4 regions of the Pseudoalteromonas sp. MMG006 genome follow, and region 3 is predicted to be linked to each of the others. Evidence: predicted binding sites of a transcription regulator. Region 3 holds the regulator's gene; each other region holds the start of a gene.

Region 1 (8,120 bases), on a different contig from region 3:
TAATTTAGACCAACTAAAGGCTGCCGGACAAGTCGGTGTGGCCGATCAGTTTATTAGTGCGGGTAATCCCAATTTAGAACGCTTTGTTGCCGATTCATTTGAAACATCCTTTGAATTTTATGGCGACTCGTCAAGCTTGGCTATTGCCTTATTTTATAAAGATATGGAGTCATTTATTGTTCAACAATCGGTAACGTTACCTTATGAGCAAACTGGTTACCCTTTAGAATTTTTAGACTTTGATCCTCGTATTAATGCCCAATCTGAATTTACTGTATCGCAACCCATTAATGGCGATTCAGCCGATGTAACGGGTTTAGAAGTTGCGTTTCAAATGGACTTTGACTTTTTACCCGAACCCTTTAATTACTTAGGTATGCTCGGTAATGTAACCATTGCTGATGGCGAAACCATTTTGTTTAACGAGGGCGAGCGTATCAGCGTAACTCCGCCGGGTTTATCTGAACTGTCTCATAATTTTACCCTCTATTATGAAACTCCTCTTTGGGGAATGCGCTTATCAAGCTCTTACCGCGATGAATACATTACAGGCGAAGGCTCAGAGCAAAATATTGTTGCCGGATACGATGAAACAACATTTGTTGACTTCAAATCATTTATGAATATTACAGAGCAAGTAAAAGTGACTTTTGAAGCGACGAACTTAACAGACGAAGTCATTCGTCAATTCCTCGATCACAGAACCCAATCCTACTCACAAAGTGGCCGTAATTTTGCGCTAGGTGTGTCGTATAAATTCTAGTTCAACTACCAATACAGGCTGCTATAGCAGCCTGTGCTTAACCAGTAAAAGGAACAATCATGAATAGAAAAGTCTTCGCGATATCATTTGTATGTGGCTTAACCAATACGGGGTACTGTTCAGCTAACGACTTTTATGTACAGCCAAAATTAAACTCCTCAATATCACAAGCCTTTAACTCCTTGGCTAATGACTGTCAGGATTTTAAAGCGGATACACAAAACGATCATGTATTCGAAATCAGTGATCATCATCAAGCATTTGAACTATCACATAAATGGAGTAATGGTTCGCATACCGCCTTCATTGCACACTCAGAAACCAGTAGTGGTGATTTAGGACAAATATTAACCTTTGATGCAAAACAGTCTGTGTTTAATAATAACGATGTTATTAAAAGTGACACTACACTGCCTCTGCGCGATAAAATACGTATTTCTGAGCAACATCCATCGGGTATTGCATGGCTTCCAGCCCCCAATAATAAAGACGAAGGTTATTTATTCATTGCCTCAGAAAACGAAATAAAAGTTCGCGTAAGAAGATTTAATTCAACAAGTGATTTAGGGCAAAGCGCTGAATTAATACAAACGGAGTTAAATAAAATTACTGATGTATGGCTTGCTCAAGTAGATGACACCACCTGGCTCATACTTCACCATATGGGTGAAGCAAAAGGGGTAGCTTATAAAGCTAATTCCAAACGCTTATTCCAATACAACACACCACAAGAGGGCAATATTGATATAAATGCTTTTGAACGTGTTAATAGCTATCAAACAGCTCAAAATACCCCTTGTAATAGTGTTGGTCAAAATGCTCAGCTAATTCAAGATAATGCAAATAATTGGTACGTTGTGCATTCTTATACAGGAGGTAATATTTGTGGGGCAAACATTGGAAATAATCAGCTTAGCGCTTACCCAGTAAGCTTTAACGACAATACCGCTTTTAGTGTGTCTACTTTAGAACCAGCAGTACAAACTACGCTAGGTAGCGCAGCAGGGCCAACCGATCCCGGTGCTGATGGCGCGAGCGGGTTTAGAGTAAATGAAAACGGGCAATTAATTGCGTACTTAGGTGCACAATATGCTTATTCATCTTTTTTTAATTGGAAATCCGCTTTACGTGAGTGCCGTTCTAGCAACTAACCTAAACGTGAGGTGACTAGTTTAGTTACCTCGCTATTTAAATAAAAAGATAAATACCATGCAAAAATATACCGTATTATTACTCATTAATTTTTTCCTGCTTCTGGCTAATTATTCATCTGCAGCTGCAAACGACTCGTTTACTTTAGGTGTAATTGCCGATTGCCAATACGCTGAACAAGCCAATAAAGGCACTCGTTATTATACATCTTGCCCTGATAAGTTAAGCACTGCTGTTGAGCAGTTTAATACGCTACCTTTATCGGGTGTGCTGCATTTAGGTGATTTTATTGACCGCGACTTTCAAAATTTTACCGTATTAAATACAATATCTTCCGTTCTAAACACTCCGCTTTATCATGTATTAGGTAACCATGAATTTTCCATTGATGATAGCTTGAAAATGCGTGTTCCTGAGACTTTACACATGCCCGCGCGCTATTATAGTTTTGAAATAAACAATTGGCTCTTCATCGCACTAGATGGTAACGACGTGAGTACATATGGGTGGCCTAAAACCAGTAAAAGGCATAAGCGAAATATCGCCCTATTTAACACTAAATATAAAGGCCATGAAGACTGGAACGGCGCCATTGGAGCAAAGCAGTTAAAGTGGTTAGAAAGAAAACTAAACACCGCACAAACACAAAAACAGCCTGTGGTGTTGTTAAGCCATTTTCCGATTTACCCTGAAAACAACCACAATCTTTGGAATGCTCAAGAAGTGCTTACCCTTATCAGCCAGTATTCGACAGTAAAAGCATGGTTTAATGGCCATAATCACGTAGGTAATTATGCGCAAAAAGACGGTGTTCATTTTGTGACTTTTCATGCCATGCTTGATACAGACTCGACAGCATTTAGTACCATTGAGTTTTCACCTAACCAGCTTGTCATTAATGGCCAGGGCAGGCAACCTTCAATGGTTCTGCCTATTAATTAGCTTATACGACATGTAACCTACCTATTAAAAGCAACTATTTCAACGCTAAGCACGTCGAATTTAGTTGCTACATCTTTGCGATACAAAGTAATATTTAACCCTACAGGGCAATTTAAAACTATTAGCAAATACCTATACTCGCCAGCGTATGCTAGTTAAGCATTTTTTGTATTTATATACTGATGTAACTGCTCAGTCGCACGCTGCATTTGCCGACTTATATCTCCAAGGCTGAACCCTGTAGCTATGTGTATTTGCTGGTATGTTTCACCATGAATTCGATTACGCACTACCAGGTCTCGCTGCTTATCTGTAAGCGTATTCATCGCATCTGAAATATATTCTATTCGTAAATGCATGCTACATAGATCTTCAGGGTTACTTTGCGTACACAGTGGTTCATCAATATTATCTCGGGTATCGTCTAAAAAGTTTTGGGTGTTTTTAAAGCGGGAACGATAATTCAAACCAATGTTAATCGCTGAACGAAGCAGATAAGCTTTTGGAAACTCTATTTTATCAATATCCTGATGCGATAGTATATTACTAAATGCTTCGTGCACTAAGTCTTCGTGATCACTAAGACTCTCGCCAAAAAAGTTACGTACTTTGCGATTTAGTTCAATTTTGTGCTCGGTATATAACTTTTCAAAAATAGATTCGACGATCATAAAATGCCTTTCATAACCTCTTCATATCGAAGTAAAAAACGACCGTAGACGAGCCGTTGTCCTTAAAGGAGGTAATCTATCATTCTATTATGCTAAAAATATGACGAATCAGGCGATTATTACTAAAAATTAGCCTTGTGCTAAGTTATTACTCTGAAGTTATATGCTGGACCAATAATGCTTTTTCATCTTTATTTAGTGCTTGCTTAGTTTTAGCTGCAAAGTCATACCTGACCATAACAGCTTTCCCTATTGCGCAGCACTTACCGTGCTGAAATACCTCTTGTTTAAGTACAAAAGAGCTATTGCCTATATGCTCTACAGACGTTTTAATAGTGATCTCGTGGCCATAAAATAGCTCACCTACAAACGATACTTCTATTTTAGCAATAATTAGCTTCCAATCGTGTGGGTTTAGATCTGGTGTAAAAAATTTAAAAATAGGGACACGAGCAGCTTCAAACCAAACGGGGAGTACGGTATTGTTAATGTGTCCGAGTGCATCTGTTTCGCTAAATCGCGGCATCACTTTTTCAATAAACATATCAATCCAATAATAATTATATAAAGGTTAACCATGACGGACTTTATTCGCGTATACAACAACGCATTAAGCGATGACTTTTGCGATAGCTTTATTACTACTTTTGCGCAAAGCCCGCATATAAAACAAGGGGTAACATCCGGCGGTGTCGATCTAAAAAAGAAAGACAGCCACGATCTACATTTAAATAGCCACCTTGAGTACGAACAACAATTAAAACATATACAACAAACGACTGCACAGCATGTTTTTAACTATATTGAAGAACATATTTTTATGATGATTGGTGCGTTTGGCTTAAAGGTTTATCATCCTAAAACGGGAGAAATTGTAGATTTAACGCAAGAAAATTTCGAAGAAGTGGGTAAACCGCAACTGCCACTTCTAGTACAGCAAATTTTTAGGTTGGGTAATATTCAGGCTCAAAAATACGAGGTAAATAAGGGAGGTTATCCTTATTGGCACAGTGAGGTATATCCACAGCTACAACATAATGATGCGCTGCACCGGGTATTATTGTTTATGTTTTACTTAAACGATGTAGAAGAAGGTGGTGAAACGGAGTTCTACTACCAAAACCGAAAAATAGCCCCTAAAAAAGGCACACTGGTGATAGCCCCTGGCTACTTTACGCATACACATAGAGGCAATAAGCCAATATCAAACGATAAGTATATTTTAACTTCTTGGGTATTGTTTAACCGTGCAGAGCAAATATACGGTACACCTAAAAGCTAAGCTAATAAAAAAGCCATAAGTAACACTTATGGCTTTTATATATTTAATAGGCGAGTACTTTAACCAAGTAGCTCGTCAAACATATCAAACAGCTTATCAAGCTCTTCAACTGTGTTGTAATGCATGCATCCAATGCGTACCACACCGCCTTTATCTAAAACATCAAGCTGCTTACATAAGCCTTGCGCGTAAAAATTACCATCCCATACACAAATATGCTGCTTACCTAAAAACTCAGATACTTGGCGAGGCTCTAAACCCTCAAAGGTTAAAGCAAAAGTAGGTGTACGTTCGTTTAAACGATCAAAATCGTCAATACCAAACAATTTAATACGCGGGTAATTGACCAAGCGTGTTAAAAAGTGCTCGCTGAGCGCCATTTCGTGTTGCTTAGTTTTAGCAAAAGCCACGGTTAGCTTTTCACGGCGAGTGTGGCTGTCATCAAGCTCACTAATTGCAGCAATGTAATCAACAGCGGCAATAAAGCCAGCCATTGCTTCAAAGCTTTGCGTTCCAGTTTCCCAGCGACCAGGCGCTACATCTTTAGCAGGTTCAACTTTATAAGGAGTAAACCCTTCAAGGTGCTCCTTTTTACCGTAAACCATACCTAAGTGTGGGCCAAAAAACTTATACGCCGAGCAGGCTAAAAAGTCGCAATCAAGCGCTTGCACATCAACTAGCTCATGCGGTGCGTAATGTACGGCATCAACATAAACTAGAGCGCCTACAGCGTGAGCAAGCTCTATAATACGTTTTATATCGTTTATAGAGCCTGTGGTATTTGAAGCGTAAGTAACAGCCACTAGTTTAGTATTACTGTTAAGCAAGCTTTCAAATTGAGCCATATCTAAGCTGCAATCAGCTTCGTTAATTAAAGCCGTATTAACTTTAACGCCTTTATCTTCTGCGGCTTGCTGCCAAGATGATACGTTTGAGAAGTGATCCGCGTTAGTAACAATGATCTCGTCATCTACCTGCCAATCGCGCGAAATAGCTCGGCTAAAGCTAAAGGTAAGGCTTGTCATGTTAGGGCCAAACACAATATTTTGTGCGTTTGGTGCATTAAGTAAATCTGCTGCGGCTTGGCGAGCATTTGCCATTAGCTCTACCGTTTTATCGCTTGAAAAAAATGCGCCACCTAGGTTTGAGTTGTAATGCCCTAAATAAGCAGACATTGCATTAAGCACTGACTGCGGCACTTGAGAGCCACCTGGACCATCTAAAAATATCGGCGATTTACCATTAACGCTTTGCATTAATGCCGGAAACTGCTCACGTAATTGCGCTATGTTCATGCTTATTCCTTAAGAAGTAAGTACAAAGCAATCAAGGTAACCTGATTTGCTGGCATCAATTTTATTCATTGGTGTGGCGTTATGCCACACTTGACGGTCGTTTATAAGCGCAAACATTCCGTCTTTAATTTCCATTTTAAAACATGGTTCAGCTTGCTTGTTTTCATATACAAGTAGCTCGCCACCTTCCAGGTTTTCGTGCGAAACACCGCATATACATACATGGTCAAAACCATCTTGATGCACACCTTCAGGCGCGGCTGGCGTGTCGCTATCAATTGCTAGCATTCTAAATTGGTGTATTTCAATATCACGGTCTTCATCTATACCGGTAAGCTCACAAAACTCACTTACAATACTTTGCATACCTTGAGACTCTAGTAAGCTTTGCTCTAGGTTTTCGTAAGTACGCTCAACATTACCCTGAAAGGTGTTAATAGAATCGTCTTGAACAAATGCTTTGGCAGCTTGTAGTTTAAGCTCACCATTTTGAAACTTAATTACTGAGTAACGACGTTTACGAAATTCACCATCTGCATAAGGGTTAGCAGGCAGGTTATCAAAAGAAGGCTTAACCAAATCAATATTTGCTTGGTTAACAAAACGTAGTTGCAGTAAATTCTGGTTGTTTAATGCAGTCATAAAATCTCGCTTAAAATAATGAGAATATTAAAAGAGATTTTAATGCATGTGGGGAGGAATATTTGCTTTATTATTCATCTAAAAAGTTACTGGTGGCTATATTTAATTCAATATAACTTTATTAAAACATGAACTATTCAAATTAAATAAACCTAATAAAAAACCCGCCTAAGCGGGTTTTTTTAAAACAGGTTTAAATTATACAGCTTGCTGAATAATTACGTTGTCTGCTTTTTTAGTGTACTGAGGCATACGGTGGAAATTCAAGTAACGGTATGTATCTGCAGCCGTTGCATTGATTTTCGCAGCATATTCTTGGTACTCAGCTGGTGTAGGTAGTTTACCTAAAATAGCAGCAATTGCTGCAAGCTCTGCTGATGCTAAGAATACGTTTGCGCCTGTACCTAAACGGTTAGGGAAGTTACGTGTAGAGGTTGAAACAACCGTTGCTTTATCTGCAACACGTGCTTGGTTACCCATACATAGTGAACAACCTGGAGTTTCGATACGTGCACCAACACGACCAAAGATACCGTAGTAACCTTCGTCAGTAAGCTGATCTTTATCCATCTTAGTTGGTGGAGCAACCCAAAGCTGTGTTGGGATACGACCTGTAAAGCCATCTAGTAATTTACCAGCAGCACGGAAGTGACCAATGTTAGTCATACAAGAGCCGATGAATACTTCATCAATTTTCTCGCCAGTAACATCAGAAAGTAAACGTGCGTCATCAGGGTCATTTGGAGCACAAAGGATTGGCTCTTTAATCTCTGCAAGGTCAATTTCTACAACGTGTTTGTATTCTGCGTCAGCGTCAGCTTCCATAAGTTCAGGGTTAGCTAACCATTCTTGCATTGCAGTAATACGACGCTCAATAGTACGTACATCGCCGTAACCTTCAGAGATCATCCACTTAAGCATAACAATGTTTGACTCAAGGTATTCACTGATAGACTCTTTAGAAAGCTTAACAGTACAACCTGCTGCTGAACGCTCTGCTGATGCATCTGATAATTCAAACGCTTGCTCAACAGTTAAGTGCTCAACACCTTCTATTTCTAGTACGCGACCAGAGAACTCGTTGATTTTACCTTTTTTCTCTACTGTTAATAAGCCTTGCTTAATACCGTAGTAAGGGATTGCATGTACTAGGTCACGTAAAGTGATACCTGGTTGCATTTCACCTTTAAAGCGAACCAAAATAGACTCAGGCATATCAAGCGGCATAACACCTGTTGCTGCTGCAAACGCTACTGCACCTGAACCCGCTGGGAATGAAATACCTAATGGGAAACGTGTATGTGAATCACCACCAGTACCTACAGTATCTGGTAATAACATACGGTTTAACCAAGAGTGAATTACACCGTCAC
Region 2 (8,120 bases), on a different contig from region 3:
CTGGCGCTGTAGGATCGAAGCCTGCTTTTATTTTTAGCTTTTTGCCCGACTTTAGTTTTTCAACTAGTTCGTCTTCAATTAATATTTCTTCTGCACCGCGTTTTATCTCTGCTAGAGCGGTTTGTAAATCCACTTTGTGTTACTCCAAAATTCTGCCGACGAAGGGGCGACTAGTTACTTGCGTAGTCACGGTTTAATAAAGGTTTAAACCGAATATATAGATGTAGCTAACATAACAAATTTCTACCTAATTAAAACAACTTTTTAAGTGATTCATGCAACTAAACAAAATCAATTGAGTCTTAGTTAGATAGAGCGTTAAAAAAGGCTTTCTAAGCTCGATTTTAGCGTAATTTAAGGTCAGTTTAAATCTACAAAACACTAGTATTCATACATTATTAGGTATATCCTGCAATATTATGTATTTATTATCTTAATAGCAGAAAAAGGCACGTTATGGTTCACGTGGTTCGCACGCTCCCCAAAAAACACAAATTGCTTATATTAGGTTTGGTTTCTGTTATTGTTGGCTTAGCCTTCCTTCCTTCTGAAAAAGCCACTGCATCCAAAGACAATAGTGTAAATGCACTAGAGATTGGTAAACGCTACGAACTACAAGTAAAAGTTGATGGCAACGAAAAATTAACTGAGCTAAATTCAGAACAAGCAGCAGAAAAGTTACCAGAGTACGACTTTATCGATCACACAGTTAAAAATGGCGACAATTTAGCAATTATCTTCAAGCGAGCTGGCTTCTCAGCGCAAACGCTTCACAAACTAATTAATACAAACGCAGAAACACGTAAGCTAACAAAAATTCATCCAGGTGAAGTACTTAGCTTTGCAACTGCTGAAGATGGCTCTTTAGCACAACTGCGTTATGTAATTTCAAAAACAGATACGCTGTTTGTTACTTTAAATGATGAAGGTAATTACGATACAGCTATCGACAGTAAAGAAATTGAAACGATAACCAAAACCGCTGGCGGTGAAATATCTAACAACTTTTGGACGTCTGCAATTGCTGCAGGATTAAGTGAACGTCAAATAATGAACTTTGCGGATATTTTTGGTTGGGATGTCGACTTTGCAAATGACATTCGTAAAAACGATCAGTTTGGTTTAATTTACGAGTCTCACTACGTTGATGGTGAGTTTATTGGTACTGGTAAAATTATTGCTGCAGAATTTATAAACCAAGGCCAACGCTTTGCAGCTATTCGCCACACCGACGGCAATTTTTATACGCCGGAAGGTCGCAGTATGAAAAAAGCATTTTTACGCGCCCCCGTTAACTTCAAATATATTAGTTCAAGCTTCAACCCTAAGCGTTTACACCCAGTTACAGGTCAAGTAAGAGCTCATCGAGGTATTGACTACGCAGCACGAACAGGCACACCTGTGGTTGCTTCAGGTAACGGCAAAGTAATCAAAGCAGGCTATAGCAAATATAACGGTAACTATATATTTATTAGCCATGGCACTCAGTACGTTACTAAGTACTTACACCTTAACAAAAAGCTTGTTAAAACAGGTCAAAGAGTTAAGCAAGGCGACAAAATTGGTACGGTTGGTTCAACAGGTCGTGTGACTGGTGCCCATTTACATTATGAGTTTTTAGTAAATGGTGTTCACCGTAACCCTAAAACCGTTAAGCTCCCTAAGTCACAGCCATTACCACGCTCTGAGCTTGCTAAGTTTAAACCGATTGCTGATAACTTTATTGCACAGTTAGAGCGCAATCGCGAACTACAATTAGCACTTAAGTAACGCTTAGTTATAGATAACAAAAAAGCCTTTGCAGGATAACCTTGCAAAGGCTTTTTTATGTTTTTAATTTAACGTGTCAGTTCATTAATACGTAAATAAGTTGCACCACCAGAGACACCATAACAAGCGGCCAAATATATTTGCTGTATTTGGTTGCTCCATCAAGCCCCATTTTACTTTGGTACTTTTCAAGTAACGGAATAAGCACTGCCAGGGCTACAAACAAGCAAATTAAAATAACAAATATGTTCATAGCGATTCCTACGGTAACTCATGACCTTTAGCACTTACATAAAGTGCATACCAATGTTCGCGGCTTAGCTCTACATTTACAGCATCACAAGATGCAGCAATTCGCTTTGCATTCGTTGTGCCTATAATTGGCTGTATCGATGCAGGATGGCGAAGCAACCATGCAAGTACAATAGCTTCTGGCGAGGTATCGTATAGTGCAGCAAGTTTATTAACGAGTATGCTGGTATTTATATCTTCTTGCGATGCATTTGATAAATCGCTACCCGTATATAAACCTTGGCATAAGCTCCCCCAGCTTTGAATTTGAATATCAAAATGTCGGCAATATTCAATACTACCAGGGGTAAAGTTAAGATTTTTACCATCAGCATTGCCCGCATAAACACCTTCATCAACAAACTGGTGTTTTTGCAAGCTTGCCTCGATTTGATTAGCCACTATTGGCATATCGAGAGCATGCTGTAAAAAGTTCATTTGATGTTGCTGCATATTCGATACAGCAAAATTACGCACTTTACCGCTTTCTTGTAAGCAACTAAATATTTGCGCTACTTCATCTACTTCCATAAGCGGATCTGGACGGTGTAGCATAAGTACATCTAGGTAGTCTGTGTTTAAACGCTTTAGCGACCCTTCCACCGACTCCTCTATCCATTTTGCAGAGAAGTCATAACGCTTCGGCCCCTTATTGTCCTCAAAGCGAATACCGCACTTAGACTGAATATACATTTTTTCTCTAAGCTCAGGGCGCTCACTTAATGCTTTGCCAAAAACCTGCTCTGCTTTACCAAATGTATAAATATCAGCATGGTCAAAAAAGTTAATTCCGCCTTCAAGGGCATTATCTATACACTCATGAGTTTGTTTTAAATGCGCACTCGTTATAGCGTCTTTATTCCACCCACCGCCTAAACCCATACAACCAAATACAAGCTTACTAACATGAGGTAAGTGTTTTGCTAGAGGTGTGTGATGCATGATAATTGTCCTTAAAGTTTGGAAGAGCTCTCACTGTAAACAAAAATACTTTATCTATCTACAAATTAGGCGCAAAAAAAAGCGCAGTAAACTGCGCTTAATGGTTAGTTGTATTACCAAAGTAAGGTTTAGCCAACAAGAGCTAACAATATACCAGCCGCAACTGCGCTACCTAAAACACCCGCTACGTTTGGCCCCATTGCATGCATAAGTAAAAAGTTATGTGGGTTATTCTCAAGCCCTACTTTATTTACTACTCGTGCAGCCATTGGTACAGCCGATACTCCAGCTGCGCCAATTAATGGATTAATAGGCGTTTTAGAAATTTTATTTAAGCCTTTTGCCATAAATACGCCTGAAGCGGTACCTATTGCAAAAGCCAATGCTCCAAGTACTAAAATACCAATAGTCTCAACTGTTAAAAACTTATCTGCAGCTAGTTTTGAGCCAACAGCTAAGCCTAAAAATATAGTCGTTATATTGATGATTTCGTTTTGAGCGCTATTACTTAACCTATCAACAACACCCGACTCACGCATTAAGTTACCTAAACAAAACATACCAACAAGCGGTATAGCTGCAGGTAAAAACATTGCAGTTAAGCTAAGCACCATGAGAGGAAATACAATTTTCTCTTTTTTAGATACCTTGCGTAGCTCAGGCATTTTAATTTGGCGCTCTTCAGGCGTAGTGAGTGCACGCATAATTGGTGGTTGAATAATTGGCACAAGTGCCATGTAAGAGTAAGCTGCTACAGCGATTGCTCCCAGTAAATCAGGGGCAAGCTTTGAGGCTAAAAATATTGCTGTAGGGCCATCGGCACCACCAATAATGGCAATAGCTGAGGCATCTTGTAAGGTAAACTCAAAACCAGGCACATAGTTTAATAGTATTGCGCCAAACAAGGTGGCAAAGATACCAAACTGTGCAGCAGCACCCAGTAATAACATACGCGGGTTTGCAATTAGCGCACTAAAATCTGTTAATGCGCCCACACCCATAAAAATTAATAACGGGAATATACCCGTATCAATACCTACGTAATATACGTAGTAAAGTAATCCACCGGGATCCGACAAACCAGCAACAGGAATGTTAGTAAGTATTGCACCAAAGCCGATAGGAAGCAGTAACAGTGGCTCAAAGTTTTTAGCAATTGCTAAAAACAATAATAAACACCCTACTGCAATCATTATCAAACCAGGAAATGTAAAGTTAGCAATACCTGTCGCATGCCAAAGGTTTAAAAGAGCTTCCATTTATACTCTCCTTTAAGCCAACGCTATAATTGCGTCACCCGTTGTCACCGAGTCACCCTCAGAAACAAGCACTTCAGCTATAGTGCCTGGGTGCATTGCACGTACTTCTGTTTCCATTTTCATGGCTTCCATAATGACAACGACATCACCTTCGTTAACAACTTGACCCGCTTTTACTTTTACTTTAAAAATATTACCAGCCAACGGCGCATTTAATGTCTCGCCAGATGCAACCGATGCAGACTGAGGGATATGCTCAGAATCTTTAAGGCTTACTTCTTTAAGTTCGCCGCCTTGTGCTACCACAACATCGTAAACCTTACCGTCTACTTTCACGCTATACTGCTCGGCAGTTACGCCCTTATTACCTGCAGGTTTTGCTGTTGGTTTACTCGCTTCATCGTCAGCACTTGGTACTGCTTCAAATGCATCAGGATTATTACGGTTTTTAATAAATTTAAGGCCAACTTGTGGGAATAATGCATAGGTTAGTACATCGTCTATTTGATCATCACAAAGCGCTAAACCTTGCTCTTTTGCCTCTTTAAGTAACTCAGCTTCAAGTGTTGCAAGTTCTGGCTGTATCTTATCAGCAGGACGACACGTAATAACCTCTGCACCATCAAGCACTCGCTCTTGTAGCTCTTTATTCATTGGTGCTGGCGTTACCCCATATTCACCTTTTAGAACACCCGCAGTCTCTTTGGTAATTGTTTTATAACGCTCGCCAGTAAGCACATTAAGTACTGCCTGTGTGCCCACAATTTGCGATGTTGGTGTTACAAGTGGAATAAAGCCTAGGTCTTCACGTACACGTGGGATCTCAAGTAACACCTCATTTAGCTTATCGGCAGCGCCTTGCTCTTTAAGCTGGTTTTCCATGTTAGTTAACATGCCACCAGGTACTTGAGCTAGCAAAATACGCCCATCGACCCCTTTAAGGCTTCCTTCAAACGCAGCGTATTTTTTACGTACGTCTCTAAAGTAGGCTGCAATCTCTTCAAGCTGATTTAAATCAAGTTCGGTATCGCGAGCAGTGCCTTCAACAATCGCTACAATAGTTTCTGTTGCAGAGTGACCGTAAGTCATACTCATAGAAGAAATAGCGGTATCAAGCATATCAATACCTGCATCAATTGCTTTTTGATACGTTGCAGTACTTAATCCCGTAGTAGCATGACACTGCATAGCAATAGGAACCGAGACAGTTTCTTTAAGTGCTTTTATAAGCTCTTCTGCATCATATGGCTTTAATAAACCCGCCATATCTTTAATACAAATTGAGTGACACCCCATATCTTCAAGCTGTTTTGCAAGGGTGAGCCACATATCAAGCGTATGAACAGGACTTACTGTATACGAAATAGTCCCTTGCGCATGTGCGCCAACTTTAACGGCCGCCTTAATTGCAGTTTCTAGATTACGTACGTCATTCATTGCATCAAAAATACGAAATACATCAACACCGTTTTTGTGTGCTCGCTCTACAAACTTTTCAACTACGTCATCAGCATAATGGCGGTAACCTAATAAGTTTTGGCCGCGTAATAGCATTTGCTGTTTAGTATTTGGCATTGCCTTTTTAAGTGCACGAATACGCTCCCAAGGATCTTCACCTAAATAACGAATACACGAATCAAATGTTGCGCCGCCCCACGACTCAATCGACCAATAACCTGCATCGTCTAATTTGCTTGCAATAGGAAGCATGTCGTCTAAACGCATACGTGTTGCTAATAATGACTGGTGAGCGTCGCGTAATACTAATTCTGTTAATTTTAATTTAGCCATGTGTGTGCCCCTTAGTTATTATTTGATTTGTACTGAGCAATGGCAGCACTAATAGCAGCGATGTGCTCTTTTGGCACACCTTGAGATTTAAAAGACGGTGATTTAACCGGTGTTGCCACTTCTGGCTCGCTAAAACGCGCAACCAAGTGAGACATAAGCGTTACAGCACCAATTAATATTGAAAGAAATACAAACACGCCCACCATACCCGTAAGCATTAAACTGCCCGCAGTAGTGAGTACAGCTCCTATATCCATTTTTCTCCCCTTAAAACATACCGAAATAAAAAGTCGGTTTATTTAAATAATTATTCACTGGATGATAACAAAACAATTAACTTTGTCTACACCCTGTAAATTGGTAAAACCAATTAAAATAAAAATAACATATCGCCACTACGGTTAACATAACTAAAACCGCTATAAACGCTATTGCGTATAGATTGCAAAAATAACGGCTATAGACAAAGCTTATACCCATCCTCGTAACAACGTATAAATACTATTAAATCTAGTATGTTATGGAGCTGTTCGCTTATAAGGCCAAAGAATAAATGTAAATTGGTCTTACCAAGTGGCGTTAAATTTCAATAGCTACACCTAACGTTTACTAAATTTACATAACTGTGAATAAGTTACATAACAAAGCGTAAAAATTACTATAGGGATGATATTTAAAACCTCACCCAAACAACATAACCAACTGATAATTAACATTAAAATAATTTGGCATATAACTGGCATTAGTTACTTCGAACGATTTGATAAACCAAGGAGAAGACAATGTTACGCTGGACAATCACATTTTTAGTTATTGCTTTAATCGCTGCAGTGTTAGGTTTTGGTGGCATCGCAGGTGCCGCAGCTGGTATAGCAAAAATTATATTTTTTATCTTTTTAGTACTTTTAGTGATTTCATTAGTTTCAGGTGCGCTACGTGGTAAATCACCCAGGTAGATAAGGCATACGACTAACCAACACTAAATTAATTAATACTTACAAGGAATTACACTATGAACTCTACAACTTTAAAAGCAGCTTTAGTCGCAGTATTTGCGGGTTTTTTCATGATGGGTTGTGAAGACAACCACGCAGAAGACGCAGGCGAGCGTATTGATGAAGCAGTAACTGACGTGCAAAACTCTGTTGAAGATGCATGTGAAAATGTAAAAGAAGGCGTTAACGCAGAAGAAACTAACTGTTAATTCTTCGCCTTTAAAAAAGCGGCTTACGAGCCGTTTTTTTTGTGCGCGCAATAAAATCCTCACTTTAAAGCTGCTCATTTAAGAGCTTACTGTTAAAATGTCAAAAATTACGCTTTAAGTATATACAATATGGCATTCACAACTACCTACACGCTTGATAAATCTTATTTTTACGAGTGCTTTGACGAATCGCTTCCTTATAGTAAACGCGCCAAACCCAAGTATTTTTTACTCGTGCTACTTATTGCCCTTGGTTTATTTGGTATTTATGGATTGGACGATCATTACCTAGGTACATTTATGATCATGCTAGCAGTGCTAGAGTGCGTGGCATTTTACTATCGCCGCCCATGGTGGGTTACTCGGCAAATGTTTAGCAGAGCATCTGGCTCTGAGGTTACGCTCACTTTTGACGATGTAGGCATTAAATCGTCTAATCATTACAAAAGCTACCAACTAGCATGGCAAGACATTACTGAAGTGATAAACACTCCAAACGGTTTGTTAATAAAAAATAAAAGCGGTATGCAATACATATCAAAACAAATACTAAGCCCTGAAACACTCGATTTTATAAACAAAAAAGCCACTCAGTGAGTGGCTTTTTAACTAGCTGAGTAAATTACTCAACTACGTATACGTGTTGATTAAGCATTGCCCGGATTAGGGTTCGACTTTTCAGCTTGTATGCGCATGTAAATCTCTTCACGGTGCACAGATACGTCTTTAGGTGCATTAACACCAATTCGAACTTGATTTCCTTTAACACCTAGAACGGTAACTGTTACTTCGTCACCAATCATTAGGGTTTCACCTACTCTACGAGTTAGTATTAGCATTCTCTTGCTCCCATGTTCCAATAA
Region 3 (8,120 bases):
CACCGCGACCATGTGAAACAACCTCAGCTGTTACTTTACCACCGTTTACGAACGGTACACCGATCTCGATTTTCTCACCATCAGCAACTAAAAGTACTGAATCAAATTCTACTGCCGCACCAGTTTCAACGTCTAATTTTTCAAGACGAATCGTTTGACCTTCAGTCACACGATGCTGTTTACCACCACTTTGGAAAACCGCGTACATAATTAACTCCGTCTGTGCGCCCTCAAATCGACGCAACTAAAATATTCTTCGATAGGGCGCGAAGTTTACGCTAACGCGAAATAACTAGCAAGCCTATTTTGTAATTAAAATGAATAAAAAGTAGCTGCATTGAGAGCAATTCAATATTTCCCCCATTTTATATTAATTAGGCCTTTTGCCAAGCGCTTTTTAGCCCTTGTTTAAAATTATTTTTAGTAGGCAAACAACCCGCCAACAGTACAATAACTAGTCGTAACTGATACTGCGACCTGGTTATCAATTAAACAGTTATCTTCGCTAATTCAGTCTTAATTAAGTACTTTAATAGTGTTTTTTCAATCAATCGTCACAAAATATCGAGCTAGTGCGTTTTTTGTTGTACAATCTGCGCCGTTCACACATAAAAATTGGCTCGGAGATCAATGGATATAAAAGCTATCCAGGCGTTAATCGAAAGCGATATGAATGACGTCAATCAACTTATACATGCGCAAATGCGCTCAGATGTGGCGTTAGTTAACCAACTTGGTTTATACATTGTAAACAGCGGCGGTAAGCGCGTGCGTCCGATGCTGGCTATATTAGCTGCCAGAGCGTTAGGCTATCAGGGCAAAGATCATATTACGCTTGCAACAATTGTTGAGTTTATTCATACCGCAACGCTGTTACACGATGACGTTGTAGATGAGTCTAACTTACGCCGTGGCACACCTACAGCAAACGCTGAATTTGGCAATGCTGCCAGCGTACTTGTGGGTGACTTTATTTACACTCGCTCTTTTCAGCTAATGGTTGGGCTTGGTAAAATGCAAGTTATGCAAGTCCTCGCGGATGCAACTAACATTATTGCTGAGGGCGAAGTACTGCAATTAATGAACTGCAACGACCCCGACACCACTGAAGCTAGCTACATGCAGGTTATTTATTCTAAAACAGCTAAGTTATTTGAAGCGGCTACAGGCCTAGCTGCAATTATTACCGAGCAGGATAAATCAACACTTGAAGCACTTAATTTATACGGTATGCATTTAGGTACCGCTTTTCAGCTTGTTGATGACGTACTTGATTACAATGCAGATGCTGATCAATTAGGTAAAAATATAGGTGATGATTTAGCCGAAGGTAAGCCAACTTTGCCACTTATATATGCAATGCAGCATGGCAATGCACATCAAACACAGTTAATTCGTGATGCTATTGAACACAGTAATGGTATGGAGCATTTAGAGGAAATTTTATCTACGCTCAAACAAACTAATGCGCTTGAGTTTACAATGCAAAAAGCAGAGCTTGAAGCCGATAAAGCGATTGCTTGTTTGGACTTTTTACCTGAATCTGAATATAAACAAGCATTAGTTAGCTTAGCCCGCATTGCCGTTGACCGCGATCATTAATCTTAGCTAACCTCTTAATATAGATTAAGAGTAAATAAACCTCGAGCTACAAAAAAGCCTGCAAATGCAGGCTTTTTTAATACTCAATTTGCTATTACGCCATGAAATCAACACCTTCTTTGATGTCTTTTTTCAGTGTTTCAAGCATATCGTTTTTAGCTTTTTCTTCAAATGCGCTTAGCTCGCCGTAAGAAAGAATTTCTTCTACGCCGTTTTTACCTAAACGTACTGGGTGAGCAAAGTACTCTGCATCGCCATTTTCAACAGCAACATATGCGTAATCTACAACGTCTTCACCTTGTAGGCCTTTAACTAAAGACATACAAAAACGTGCAGCAGCAGCACCCATAGATAATGTAGCAGAACCACCACCCGCTTTAGCATTTACAACCTCAGTACCTGCGTTTTGGATACGTGGAGTAAGTGCAGCAACTTCTTCATCTGTAAAGCTTACGCCTTCAACTTGAGAAAGTAGAGGAAGAATAGTTGTGCCTGAGTGACCGCCAATTACTGGTACTTTAACAGTTGCTACGTCTACGCCTTTAAGTTCAGCAACAAATGCTTCTGAACGAATCACGTCAAGTGTAGTAATACCAAATACACGTTTAGCGTCGTAAGTACCTGCTTTTTTAAATACTTCAGCAACAATTGGCACAGTGCCGTTTACTGGGTTTGTAATAATACCTACAAACGCTTTAGGACAGCTTGCAACAATGCCTTCAGCTAATGTTTTGATGATGCCGGCATTTACGTTGAATAAATCCGCACGATCCATACCTGGTTTACGTGGCATACCCGCTGGGATAAGTACGATATCAGAACCTTCAAGCGCTTTATTTAAATCGTCTGCGCCAAAGCCTGCAACTTTTACATCTGTTGGGATGTGAGAAAGATCAACAGCAACACCTGGTACTACTGGTGCAACATCGTAAAGTGATAATTCAGAACCAGCTGGTAAGCCTGTTTTTAATAATAAAGACAACGCTTGACCGATACCGCCTGCAGCACCTAATACAGCAACTTTCATTGGAATTCTCCGTAATTTGAGGTAGGAAATATTTGTGGCTCTTAAGATAATGAAATTAGCGACTAAAAACAAATTTATCCTGCTTATTTCAGGTATATTTTCGACCATAGTTGTAAACATTGCTCGTTTATCGCATCAAACTGGCAAGTTAACTAAACAACTGCTGCATAATTATTCATTTTTGTGTAGAATTTGCATTATAAATAACAAAAATGAATAAAGACTATGCAACCACAAGATAAACAAGAAGCGTTGGTTAAAGCGTTTAAATCCCTTTTAAAAGAAGAAAATTTTGGCTCTCAAGGCGAAATAGTCGATGCTCTAAAAGAACAAGGCTTTGACAACATAAGCCAAAGTAAAGTGTCGCGTATGTTAGGCAAGTTTGGCGCTGTACGCACACGTAACGCAAAGCAAGAAATGGTTTACTGCTTACCGGCCGAAATGGGTGTACCAACAGCTAAAAGCCCGCTGCGTCAGCTAGTAATTGATATTATGCATAATGAAATGATGATTATCATCACCACGAGTCCTGGGGCTGCACAATTAATTGCACGTTTGCTGGACTCATTAGGTAAAGCAGATGGTGTTTTAGGCACAATTGCAGGTGATGACACCATATTTATTGCGCCAGCAAAAATATCAGAAATAGACATTACGCTCGAGCGCGTCCGTATTTTATTTGATACGGTTTAAAGCTGCTTTAAAAACCCAATTGAGGGTGCAAAAAATGCAGAGCCCATATCGGCTTGAGTAAAATCGAGCCAATGGTCATAGCACTCTCCTTTCCCTAAACGACTCATAAGTACCTTTTCAAACGCACTACCCGATGCAGAGCAAGTGATACTTAGCATTCCTTGCTCATATACGTCGCCATACGGCATACTTTGGTTAAGTAATAGTGCATGACCATTTTCATCTTTTAATTCACTTCGCGTTGCATGGCTAGTGCTAATAGCGGGCTCAATGAGTGTATTATCTAAACGTGTACGCCCCATAATTTGCTCTTGCTCGCTCAGCGATAAATGCTGCCACACAGTTAAATCGTGCTTAAAACGCTGCACATGAATATAGCTGCCCTGATCTTCAAAGCTATTAGGTTTGTTAACCAGCGCCGTTGCACGCTTTTGCCTACCATGTGGTGTATCGCCTCCATAAATAAAACCGTTAAAGTCACGGCCATCTAAAAAGCGAAAGTTGCGAATTTGCTCCACTAACTCAACATCAGGGGCAAATAGTTTTAAAATTTGTAGTGCAAATAAATGGTTAACGTCTTCTCGGTCTGAGCGTATTTGAATAAATAAGTCACATGGCTGGGCACTCATAACAAAATCGCTATGGTTTATATTAGGAAAACTTTGTAGTTCGCTAGGGATATATTCAGGCAAAATATGCGGCCAATACTGGGCGCCAATAGCCACCATGCACGAAAGCATAGACTCCGAAAACTGATCGCTAAACTCCTCCTCAATAGCGCTAACTCGTTTGAGCTTTGCACGCAACGATTCGTCCTGAGCGTCAAATACATTAAAAAATAGGTGCAAACCATGTAAGTTTGCTTCAGCACAAATCCCAGACTGCGCTTGCGCCATTGTTATTCCTTAGCTTTTTATATAACACAGCGAATAACACATTGATTATGATTCGAAAAAATTCACCGTGTGGGGTTTTATTTTTATAATAACCTGTTCATTTTTCTCAAATGACTGGCCATATTGTGCAGCAACTTCAATCTCTTGTTCTGCAATTACAACACTATAAACATAAGCAGAGCCAATAAATCGACGACTTAAAATAATAATAGTTTGGCTGTTTTCATCGCAATTTTTACACACTAACTCTATTTGATGAGGGCGAATATACAATTGCCCATTTTTAGCTTTATGCGTATGCGCAACTTGCGATTTAACGACACCAAACGCCGTATTATATTCAGTTGCTGTTAATGCTTGTGCGTCTAAGTATATGCCCTGACCCAGAAACTCTGCAACCTCCTTCGACTTTGGCATAGCAAAAAGCGCTTCTGGTGAGCCCTGTTGAGCAATTTTACCTCGATGCATAATGGCAAGCGTGTCTGAAAAAGCAAAGGCCTCTTCCTTTGAGTGCGTAACGAATACAGCTGACACTTGCTGCGTTTTAATAATGCGACGGATATCAGCAATTAGCTCAAAACGCACTTGTGTATCAATATTAGAAAAAGGCTCATCGAGCAATAATAAACTCGGTTTATAAGCCAGTGCCCGCGCTATAGCTACACGTTGCTGCTGCCCACCAGAGAGCTGATGTGGAAAACGTTTTGCACAACCGGTTAAGTGCACCAACTTAAGCATTTCTTCAACACGCGCGTGCTTTTGCTCTTTATTTGTTTTGTTTAGCCCAAACGCAATATTATCGGCCACTGTAAGGTGCGGAAACAACGCATAATCTTGAAACATCATTCCTATATTACGATGCTCTGGTGAGACAAACGACTTCTCGTCGCTTACAAGCTTACCATCTATAAATATACTACCTTGATTAGTCTCAATTAACCCTGCAATTGCTTTTAATGTTGTTGTTTTGCCACAACCACTGGCGCCAAGTAAGCATACTATTTCGTCCTTACCCACCGTTAGATCTAAATTATGCAGCACTTGCGTAGCACTGTAGTGATAGCTCACGCCTTGTAAAATTAAACTACTCATTTAACTGCGCTGCTCCATAGAACGGTTAATAAAATACAAAGGTATAAACCCAACAATAACAATAAATAATGCAGATATAGACGCAAGTTCTAATTGCTCATCACTCACGTACTGAAAAACATGTGTCGCTAAACTTTCAAAGTTAAAAGGTCGCAATAATAAAGCTGCTGGCAGTTCTTTCATGCATTCAATAAACACTAATAACGCAGCGGTCAGTAACCCTCTTCGTAGCAAAGGTAAATGCACTAAACGCAGTGTTTGCCCTAAGCTTTTACCCATAGATTGGCTGGCCATATCAAGCGAGGGGCTGATCCGTACAAAGCTTGACTCTATTGCACCATGAGCAATGGCATAAAAACGCACAACATAAGCGAGTATGATGGTTATAATACTGCCTGTAAGTAATAGCCCTATATCTAAGTTATAGGGCTCTAGCGCTGTATTAATAGCGTTTTCTAGTAAAGTAAGCGGCAGTAACACCGCAATTGCAAGCACAGTACCGGGTAGCGCATAACCTGTGCTTGCTAACCGACCTGGTATTAAAGGATATGTTTGTTTTGCTACGCGTTGATAAAACACCACAAAGATACTCAATATAATAGTTGCAACACTCACTATTGCAGCCACTTTTAAGCTTTGCCACGCGTAGCTAAAAAATTCGGCATTCCATGCCTTATCAAAGTATGTAATTGCATAACTTAAAAGCACAGCAATAGGAATAATAAACGCAAGGATTAAAATAGCACTACAAAATAATGTAGCTAACCATGCTGACTTACCTTTTAAAATATATAACGACTCACTATTAACACTTGATTGGCGCTCAAACACAGCTTGTTTGCGGCGACTAAAGCGCTCGGCCATTAATGCTAAAAATAGAAGTAGCAGCATGACACCCGATATTTTCGCAGCTGCTGTTAATGAGTAATAACCAAACCACGTATCGTAAACGGCAGTCGTTAATGTACTTACGGCAAAATAGCTAACGGTTGCAAAGTCAGCCATAGTTTCCATACTAATTAGTGCAAGCGCCGCGACTATAGCCCCGCGCGAAAGCACTAAACTCACCCTAAAAAAGCTTTGCCAAGAAGATAATCCCATTAATTGACTCGCTTGCACTAACTTAAATGACTGTTCACGAAGAGCCGTTTTAAAGATTAAAAACAAGTATGGATAAAGCACTAAAGCAATCATAACTATTGCCCCAGGCAAAGTACGTATATCAAAAAACCAATAATCGTTAGGAGATTGCCAGCTAAACCACTCTCTAAGGGCTATTTGAACGGGGCCTGCGTAATCAAGTAAGTCGGTATAAACATAAGCAATTATGTAGGTTGGCATGGCAAGAGGCAGCATAAGTGCCCATTCAAATTGCTTTTTACCAGGAAAGTGACAATACGCAGTGAGCCAACCAAGCGGCAGAGCAATAGCGCAGCTAAGTACACACACACCAAAAACAAGTAGTACCGTATTTAAAATATAATCCCACAGCACTGTATCCCAAAGGTGGGAAAATACCTCAGAGTCGCCTTGTAAGGATTCAAATAATAGGAAAAACAATGGGGCAGACAGCATTAAGCCTGTTGCCCACGCAAATAGCTGCCATTTCGACAGCTTAAATTTAGCATTCATTAAAGGTCGAATTTCACCTCATCAATTAGCTTAAGTGCTAACGGGCGATATTTACTAATTTCATCAAGAGGTAAACTATCTTCTTTGAAGCTTCCCCAAGAGGCAACCAAGCTTGATAATTCAACACCTAGTTTAACTGGGTACTCCATATTAACCGAGGCATACATATTTTGTGCTTTAGTGTCGGTCATATATTCTATAAGTTTTAGAGCATTATCCGGATTTTTAGCATACTTAGTAATAACCGCGCCCGACACATTTATATGCGAACCGCGATTGGTTTGATTTGGGAAATTAATATTAACAGACTCAGCCCATACTTTTTGTGCATCATCTTCTAACATTTTACCCAAGTAGTAGCTGTTACCCAGCGCTAAATTACACAGGCCTTCTTTAACCGCTTTTACTTGCGCGCGATCGTTACCTTGTGGTTTACGCGCTAAGTTAGCCTTAACAGCTTCTAACCAAGTTTTTGTATTTGCTTCCCCATGGTGTGCAATCATCGAAGCCACTAAACCCAAATTATACGGATGCTTACCAGAGCGTGTACAAATTTGTCCTTGGTATTTAGGATCTGCTAAATCTTCATAGCTCAGCTCAGGTAATGCCCCAAGTCGCTCTTTAGATGAATATACATTACGCACGCGCTTAGTAAGGGCAACCCACTGGCCGTCGCCATCGCGAAATGCAGCTGGGACATTAGTATCGATACGATCGCTTTTAATGGTTTGCGTTAACTTTAGGTCTTCGAGTTGTATAAGCGCACTAAAATTAGATGTTAATACTAAATCGGCTTTACTGTGCTTTCCTTCGCGCTTCACACGCTCAATTAGCCCTTTTTTAGCAAAAACAACGTTGGTTTTAATACCTGTTTGTTTTGTAAAATCGTTTAAAATTGGCTGGATTAAAAATGGCTGACGAAAAGAGTAAATATTAACCACATCGCTTGCCAAGGCTGGCATAGACGTAATTAACCCCAAACACAGTGCTAAAGCTTTCTTCATTACTTCACCTAAATAGCAATTATTATCAAAGAATTCTACCGCGACCAGCTAAAAAGTGCACACTTTAAATAAATGTAAATATTTAAATAACGCCCAAAAAGGAAATTGCGCGTAAGACATATCTCACGGATATGGCAGCTAATGAGTAAAAAACGTCATAAAAAAACAGAAACT
Region 4 (8,120 bases), on a different contig from region 3:
TATGACTTTCAAACGATGAGCCAAGTGGTGGGCGAATAACAAGCTTACCGCCAGCCATGCCTTTACCAACATAGTCGTTTGCATCGCCTATTAACGTCATTTCTAGGCCACCCGCATTCCAAACACCAAATGATTGCCCTGCAGTACCATGTAGCTCAATTGCAATAGGATCTGCGGCCATACCTTGGTTACCGTGTTTAGAAGCAATATAGCCAGATAGCATTGCCCCAACTGAGCGGTCTGTATTACATATACGGCTCACGAGCGAGATACCTGATGAAGTATCAATCGCCTGCTGTGCTTTACCTAATAACGTTTCATTTAACTCACCTAAATAATGAGAGCTATTTGGTGCGCTACAAAATAACGTTTCGCCCGCTGGGTTATTAGGCTGAGCAATCACAGATGATAAATCTATTTTCTTTTGCTTAGCTGTTTTGCCTTCAATCGCTTCAAGTAAATCTAAACGGCCAATTAAATCAGTTAAGTTTGCAACACCTAAGCTTGCCATGATTTCGCGTGCTTCTTGCGCTATAAACTTAAAGTAGTTCATCGCCATTTCTGGTAAGCCATGGTAGTGCTTTTGACGAAGCGTTTCGTCTTGCGTTGCTACGCCGGTTGCACAGTTATTTAAGTGGCAAATTCTAAGGTATTTACACCCTAACGCCACCATTGGGCCGGTACCAAAACCAAAGCTTTCTGCACCTAAAATAGCCGCTTTAATAATGTCTAAGCCTGTTTTTAAGCCGCCATCTGTTTGCAGACGAATACGATGACGAAGGCCATTTTCAACAAGTGCTTGTTGAGTTTCAGCAAGGCCAAGCTCCCATGGGCTACCTGCATATTTTACAGACGTAAGCGGGCTTGCGCCTGTGCCACCGTCGTAACCCGAAATAGTAATTAAATCAGCGTATGCTTTAGCTACACCCGTAGCAATTGTGCCCACGCCAGGCTCCGACACTAACTTAACCGAAATCATCGCTTCAGGATTTACTTGTTTTAAATCGAATATTAGCTGAGCTAAATCCTCAATCGAGTAAATGTCGTGATGCGGTGGTGGTGATATTAGTGTTACGCCCGGAACTGAATAACGAAGTTTAGCAATATAAGGCGTTACTTTTTCACCCGGCAGTTGTCCACCTTCACCAGGCTTAGCACCCTGCGCCACTTTGATTTGAATTACGTCGGCATTACGAAGGTAATGCGGCGTTACACCAAATCGTCCAGAAGCAACTTGCTTAATTCGTGAGTTTTTCTCAGTGCCAAAACGTAATTTATCTTCACCGCCTTCACCAGAGTTTGAACAACCACCTAAGCGGTTCATCGCAATAGCTAACGCTTCATGCGCTTCTGGTGAGAGTGCACCAATACTCATTGCTGCTGAATCAAAACGTTTATATAGGTTTTCAGCTGGCTCTACATCATCAACGTTGATGCCCTTTTCAGGTAATTTAAGCGCCAACATATCGCGCAAAGTAGCTATTGGACGATTATTAACTAAATTTGCGTAAGCACCGTAGTCTTTATAATCTCCAGAGCGTACTGCTTTTTGCAGCGTTTGAATTACATCTGGGTTATAAGCATGATACTCACCACCGTGCACGTATTTTAATAAGCCACCATGACTTAGTAGCTTACGCTTACTAAACGCCAGTTTATGTAGCTTTTGCTGGTCACTATCAAAATCACTAAAACACGCACCCTTAATACGACTTGCAACACCTTTAAAGCACATCTCTACCATTGCATCAGATAGACCAACCGCTTCAAAAAGCATTGAACAACGATACGATGCAACTGTACTTATGCCCATTTTAGACATTATTTTGTATAAGCCTTTATTAATGGCTTTACGGTATGAAAGTGTTACTTCGCAGTACGATTTTTCAATCACTTTACTGTCGCTCATCGCAACAAGTGACTCGTACGCAAGGTATGGGTAAATCGCTGTTGCGCCAAAGCCAAGTAGTACGGCAAATTGGTGTGCATCGCGAACGCTACCTGTTTCAATGATAATGTTAGATTCGCAGCGAAGATTTGTATCCACAAGACGCTTTTGTACTGCACCTACCGCCATAGCAGCAGGAATAGGTAGTTGGCTCTCGCTAAAGTTGCGGTCTGACAAAATAAGCATGACACAACCCGCTGCGGCTTTTTCTTGTGCCGAATCACAAATTCGCGCTACTGCCTTTTCTAAGCCCTCTTCGGCTGTGTATGTAATATCGATTTTGCAGTAGCTGTAGTGCTCGTCATCAGCATTAAGTAACTGCTGCATGTCTGCGTACATTAAAATAGGCGTATCGAACTGTAAACGCTTAGCGTGGCCTGTTGTTTCGTTGAATACATTTTGCTCACTACCAATACAAGTAGCAAGTGACATTACGTGGTTTTCACGTAACGGATCGATAGGCGGGTTAGTTACTTGCGCAAACTTTTGACGGAAGTAATCGTAAAGTGAACGATGCCCTTCGCTTAAAACAGCAAATGGCGTGTCGTCACCCATTGAGCCTGTCGCTTCTTGGCCGTTTTCACCCATTACACGAATAACACTATCAAGCTCTTCATTCGTGTAGCCAAACATTTTTTGGTACTTAGCAAGCGTTTCATCATCAAATGAGCGATTACCCGCATCTTGCTCAGTAAGTTCTTCAAATGGTGTTAAACGTTTAACGTTTTCTTCAAGCCATGACTTGTAAGGATGACGTGATTTTAAATCTTGGTCGATTTCATCTGAATGCCAGATTTTACCAAGTTTAGTATCAATTACTAATAATTCGCCTGGACCAACACGGCCTTTTTCGACTACTTCATCGGCGGTGTAATCCCAAATGCCCACTTCTGATGCAAGCGTAATAAAACCATCTTGTGTAATAACATAGCGTGCTGGGCGAAGGCCATTACGGTCAAGGTTACATGCTGCAAAGCGACCATCGGACATAACAATACCCGCAGGGCCGTCCCATGGTTCCATGTGCATAGAGTTAAAGTCATAAAATGCGCGTAAATCATCATCCATTGCACGGTTTTTTTGCCATGCAGGCGGCACTAGCATGCGCATAGCACGGAATAAATCCATACCACCGGCTAAAAATAGCTCAAGCATGTTATCTAGGCTTGATGAGTCAGAGCCAGTTTCGTTTACAAACGGCGCTGCGCTTTGTAAATCAGGAATAAGCGGCGATGAAAACTTATACGAGCGAGCTCGTGCCCATTGACGGTTACCCTCAATCGTATTTATTTCACCATTGTGCGCTAAATACCTAAACGGTTGCGCTAAAGGCCAACGCGGCTGAGTATTAGTAGAAAAACGCTGATGAAAAACACAAATAGCGCTGGTCATGCGAATGTCGGCTAAATCTAAATAAAAGTTAGGCAAATCTGCAGGCATCATAAGGCCTTTATAGATAGTGACTAACCCAGATAAACTTGCAATATAAAATGACTCATCTTGCGCTAAACGCTTTTCTGCACGACGACGTGCTACATATAATCGGCGTTCTAAATCTTTAGAGCGCCAGCCTTCAGGCGCACTAACAAAAATTTGCTCAAACCCTGGCAACTGCTGAGTAGCAATAGGACCTAGCATTGAAGGGTCGGTTGGCACTTCACGCCAGCCTAATATTTTAAGTGTTTCTTGTTCTAATTCTTCACATAAAACCTGTTTTGCAGCTTGTGCTAAAACGGGATCTGAATTTAAGAAAACCATGCCTACGGCGTAATTTTTACCTAAGTGCCAATTATGTTCACTGGCAATAGCACGGAAAAAACTGTCAGGCTTTTGCAGTAATAAACCACAGCCGTCACCAGTTTTACCATCGGCAGAAATACCACCACGATGCTGCATGCGATCAAGCCCAGTTATGGCTGTACGTATAAGCCTATGACTAGCCTGACCATTAACTTGGGCTATTAAGCCAAAGCCACAATTATCTTTTTCTAATTTTGAGTCGTATAACATAGACCCCTCCCCTTGCTGCACTGTTAACGTGAATGAACTGCTCGACGATTTGCTAACAGACGCACAAAACTAGCCTCTATAGTAAATAGAGTCAATATTATTTTGAATACATATTCACATTCTTGAATATTTCTCACTTCAAGGCAAGATTTCTTTTGTACTTATAAGTTTTAACAATTAGCGCTTATTTGACCGCTATTTTTTCATGACACTGGTGTCAAGTTTAATATTTTGTAAAAACCAAGGACTGAAACACTTACACATTACGTAAACGTAAGGTGATATCGGATTGAATAAATATTCACTACCGAACAGTTGATTCAGTTAACATTTAGATAGTTTTATTAGTTAAGTTGAATTTTGCAGATTAAGATCTCTATTTTTGTAGTTTCATTAGTATAGTTATTACTATTTATGTCAATTTTTTATGCTTTTTGTGAATTTTTATCTACTTAATTACAGTCTTTGTAAGACGTTATCCAATAAATAGGAAGTCGGAGGGGCAATTCATTGCTCCACGGATACACTTTTCGGCAAAAATACTCTAAAAAGGTTTAATTCAAACCTTTAATGATAGCTTCTTGTTTTGGTCAACGTGGTAAGTAAAAAACCAAGTGGATTAATGATGTGGACATGAGTGGGTCATATGATTTAAATACAACTAGAACACCGCATTTTGAAAGAGTTTAATTAATCGCTTCAATTTTAAAATTTAGGGTTTACGACTTTAAGCAAAAATAGGTGGTTGAATAAATGATAGTTATGAAGGGTAGTTTATAAACAACAAGGCCACATAAAATACGTGGCCTTGTAATAGTATCTCAAAGCTTGAGTAAAATTTACTCTGCGTCAGCTTCTTTATATTTAGCTGCAGTCTCTGCAACTAGCGGCTGTAACTCACCGCGTTGGAACATTTCGATAATAATGTCACAGCCACCTACTAACTCGCCTTCTACCCATAGTTGTGGGAACGTAGGCCAATTTGCGTATGCTGGAAGTTCAGCACGAATATCTGGATTAAGTAAAATATCAACATATGCAAATGGTTCGCCACACGACATTAGAGCTTGTGACGCTTGTGAAGAAAAACCACAATTTGGTAATTTAGGTGACCCTTTCATGTAAAGGATTATTGGGTTTTCTGAAATCTGCTGTTTAATTTTATCAATGGTTTCCATCTACAACCTCAAAATGACGATAGCTGAATATACCCAGGCCTTGAAAATAAATCATTGTGGCCACAGATATATAACTTAAAATGGGCAAATAAAGCCGCAATTGAAATAGTCTTTAGCAATAGCATTGCTGTTTGCTAAAACTTGAGTAAAATACTCAACAATTATAGTAACACTATATTCCCGGTTGGTATAGGTAAGTGGCCTGTTTGTACAGGTATTACGTATAACCAAACGGATTATCAACCAAAAGAAGATGGAGATAGAAAAATGGCATTTGAACTACCGTCACTACCATATGCAATCGATGCACTTGAGCCACATATTTCAAAAGAAACGCTAGAGTTTCACCACGGTAAGCACCACAACACTTATGTTGTTAAACTTAACGGTTTAATTCCTGGTACTGAGTTTGAAAACAAATCTCTAGAAGAAATCGTATGTTCTTCAGAAGGCGGCGTATTTAACAACGCAGCACAAATCTGGAACCACACTTTCTACTGGAACAGCCTATCTCCAAATGGTGGCGGCGAGCCAACTGGTGCAGTTGCTGATGCAATCAACGCTAAATGGGGCTCTTTTGATGCGTTTAAAGATGCATTAAATGATAAAGCAGTTAATAACTTCGGTTCTAGCTGGACTTGGTTAGTTAAACTTGCTGATGGTTCATTAGATATCGTAAATACGTCTAACGCAGCGACTCCATTAACAGATGAAGGTGTTACTCCAATCCTAACTGTGGATTTATGGGAACATGCTTACTACATCGATTACCGTAACGTGCGTCCAGATTACCTTAAAGGTTTCTGGTCACTAGTTAACTGGGAATTTGCAAACGCAAACTTCGCTTAATTAGCGCTTTTAGCTAATTTAAAAAGACGCTTAGGCGTCTTTTTTTATGCTCAATTTCCAACAAAAGTGGTGTTATACGACGGCAATTCGTTAATTGGTCAACATGATCTTTTTTCACTTAAATTTTTAATTTTATTGCACAAAAATACGAAACAGTGACTAAACTTTAAAAAGTAAGCACCTTTTTAAGCGGGTTTCGGAGGTTATTATGACGATTTTTGAGCATTACCAAGCACGATACGAAGCGGCACAAGAAGAAGAGTACAGTATTAGCGAATTCCTTGAGATTTGTAAAACTGATAAGTCTGCCTACGCTAGCGCACCAGAGCGCTTACTTATGGCTATAGGCGATCCCCAAATGGTTGATACTGCAACGGATGCACGATTAAGCCGATTGTTTTCCAATAGAGTAGTAGCACGCTACCCCGCCTTTGAAGATTTTTATGGAATGGAAGACGCTATTGAACAAATAGTGTCTTATTTAAAACATGCAGCCCAAGGGCTTGAAGAGTGTAAACAAGTCCTTTATTTACTCGGCCCTGTTGGCGGCGGTAAATCATCTATTGCTGAAAAACTAAAATACCTAATGCAACAAGTGCCTATATATTCTATAAAAGGCTCACCAGTTAACGACCACCCTTTATCTTTATTTGATGCAGTAGAAGATGCCAACGTCCTTGAGCAAGAATACGGCATTAAACCCCGCTATTTAAAAACGATTATGTCACCTTGGGCTGGCAAACGATTAAAAGAATTTAACGGCGATATTAGCCAATTTAGAGTAGTAAAACGCTACCCCTCTATTTTAAACCAAATTGGTATTGCCAAAACCGAGCCTGGTGATGAAAACAACCAAGATATTTCTGCATTGGTTGGTAAAGTAGATATTCGCCAACTTGAGAATTTTGCGCAAAACGATCCTGATGCATACGCTTATTCGGGTTCATTATGCCTTGCAAACCAAGGTTTAATGGAATTTGTAGAAATGTTTAAAGCCCCTATCAAAGTGCTACACCCTTTACTCACCGCTACTCAAGAGGGCAATTATAATGGAACCGAAGGCATTAGTGCACTGCCATTTAATGGCATGATCCTCGCCCATTCAAATGAATCTGAATGGCAAACGTTTAAAAATAATAAAAATAATGAAGCGTTTTTAGACCGCGTTTACATTGTAAAAGTGCCTTATTGCTTACGTGTAACCGAAGAAATTAAAATTTACGATAAATTACTAGAGCATAGCGAGCTTTACAATGCGCCATGTGCTCCGGGCACACTAAAAACACTGGCACAATTTACCACGCTATCTCGATTAAAAGAGCCAGAGAACTCGAGTATTTATTCAAAAATGCGGGTATACGATGGTGAAACCTTAAAAGACACAGATCCTAAAGCAAAATCTTACCAAGAGTATCGCGACTACGCTGGCGTAGATGAAGGTATGACGGGGCTCTCTACCCGCTTTGCGTTTAAAATTTTGTCCCGTGTGTTTAACTTTGATACCACTGAAGTTGCAGCTAATCCTGTACATTTGTTCTATGTACTAGAGCAACAAATTGAACGAGAGCAATTTAGTAGCGAAGTTGAAGAGCGCTACTTAAGCTTTTTAAAAGGCTATTTAATTCCACAATATGTAGAATTTATTGGCAAAGAACTACAAACAGCCTATTTAGAGTCTTATTCTGAATACGGCCAAAATATTTTTGACCGCTATGTTATTTATGCTGATTTTTGGATTCAAGACCAAGAATACCGTGACCCAGATACAGGCCAACTATTTGACCGTGAAGCACTTAATGCAGAGCTTGAAAAAATTGAAAAATCAGCCGGTATTTCTAACCCTAAAGATTTTAGAAACGAAATAGTTAACTTTGTACTTCGCGCTCGTGCCCATAACAACGGTAAAAACCCACTGTGGACCAGTTACGAAAAGTTACGCACTGTCATTGAGAAGAAAATGTTCTCAAATACAGAAGACTTACTACCCGTTATTTCGTTTAACACTAAAACATCAGCGGAAGATCAACAAAAACACGAAGACTTTGTAAACCGTATGGTCGAAAAAGGCTATACACAAAAACAAGTACGCTTGCTTTCTGAATGGTATTTACGAGTTAGAAAATCGCAATAGCCTT

The links. The regulator ArgR, encoded in region 3, controls arginine synthesis, uptake and breakdown. The targets are predictions, from matches to a motif close to ANTGAATANNTATTCANT.
Region 1: the regulator ArgR is predicted to act here: its motif matches at 6,809-6,826, upstream of J8L73_RS14595 (2OG-Fe dioxygenase family protein).
Region 2: the regulator ArgR is predicted to act here: its motif matches at 6,352-6,369, upstream of J8L73_RS14215 (OadG family transporter subunit).
Region 4: the regulator ArgR is predicted to act here: its motif matches at 4,060-4,077, upstream of gltB (glutamate synthase large subunit).

Annotation. Positions count from the first base shown of each region.
Region 1 is NZ_JAGJEJ010000016.1:55,435-63,554, forward strand. It holds gene J8L73_RS14560 (TonB-dependent receptor) at 1-763, shown strand, start outside; gene J8L73_RS14565 (hypothetical protein) at 823-1,914, shown strand; gene J8L73_RS14570 (metallophosphoesterase) at 1,973-2,857, shown strand; gene J8L73_RS14575 (sigma-70 family RNA polymerase sigma factor) at 3,013-3,528, opposite strand; gene J8L73_RS14580 (acyl-CoA thioesterase) at 3,677-4,072, opposite strand; gene J8L73_RS14585 (2OG-Fe(II) oxygenase) at 4,106-4,810, shown strand; gene J8L73_RS14590 (cysteine desulfurase-like protein) at 4,870-6,105, opposite strand; gene J8L73_RS14595 (2OG-Fe dioxygenase family protein) at 6,115-6,747, opposite strand; gene acnB (bifunctional aconitate hydratase 2/2-methylisocitrate dehydratase) at 6,946-8,120, opposite strand, start outside.
Region 2 is NZ_JAGJEJ010000015.1:72,407-80,526, forward strand. It holds gene tyrS (tyrosine--tRNA ligase) at 1-133, opposite strand, end outside; gene J8L73_RS14190 (peptidoglycan DD-metalloendopeptidase family protein) at 457-1,770, shown strand; gene J8L73_RS14195 (hypothetical protein) at 1,847-2,023, opposite strand; gene J8L73_RS14200 (aldo/keto reductase) at 2,032-3,003, opposite strand; gene J8L73_RS14205 (sodium ion-translocating decarboxylase subunit beta) at 3,132-4,262, opposite strand; gene oadA (sodium-extruding oxaloacetate decarboxylase subunit alpha) at 4,275-6,053, opposite strand; gene J8L73_RS14215 (OadG family transporter subunit) at 6,065-6,310, opposite strand; gene J8L73_RS14220 (DUF1328 family protein) at 6,836-7,009, shown strand; gene J8L73_RS14225 (hypothetical protein) at 7,066-7,257, shown strand; gene J8L73_RS14230 (YcxB family protein) at 7,387-7,854, shown strand; gene csrA (carbon storage regulator CsrA) at 7,905-8,096, opposite strand.
Region 3 is NZ_JAGJEJ010000003.1:183,532-191,651, forward strand. It holds gene rplU (50S ribosomal protein L21) at 1-208, opposite strand, end outside; gene ispB (octaprenyl diphosphate synthase) at 631-1,602, shown strand; gene mdh (malate dehydrogenase) at 1,697-2,629, opposite strand; gene argR (transcriptional regulator ArgR) at 2,855-3,322, shown strand; gene J8L73_RS05055 (Dyp-type peroxidase) at 3,319-4,218, opposite strand; gene J8L73_RS05060 (ABC transporter ATP-binding protein) at 4,264-5,310, opposite strand; gene J8L73_RS05065 (iron ABC transporter permease) at 5,311-6,942, opposite strand; gene J8L73_RS05070 (extracellular solute-binding protein) at 6,942-7,946, opposite strand.
Region 4 is NZ_JAGJEJ010000011.1:54,287-62,406, reverse strand. It holds gene gltB (glutamate synthase large subunit) at 1-3,958, opposite strand, end outside; gene J8L73_RS11945 (Grx4 family monothiol glutaredoxin) at 4,798-5,136, opposite strand; gene J8L73_RS11940 (Fe-Mn family superoxide dismutase) at 5,404-5,985, shown strand; gene J8L73_RS11935 (PrkA family serine protein kinase) at 6,194-8,116, shown strand.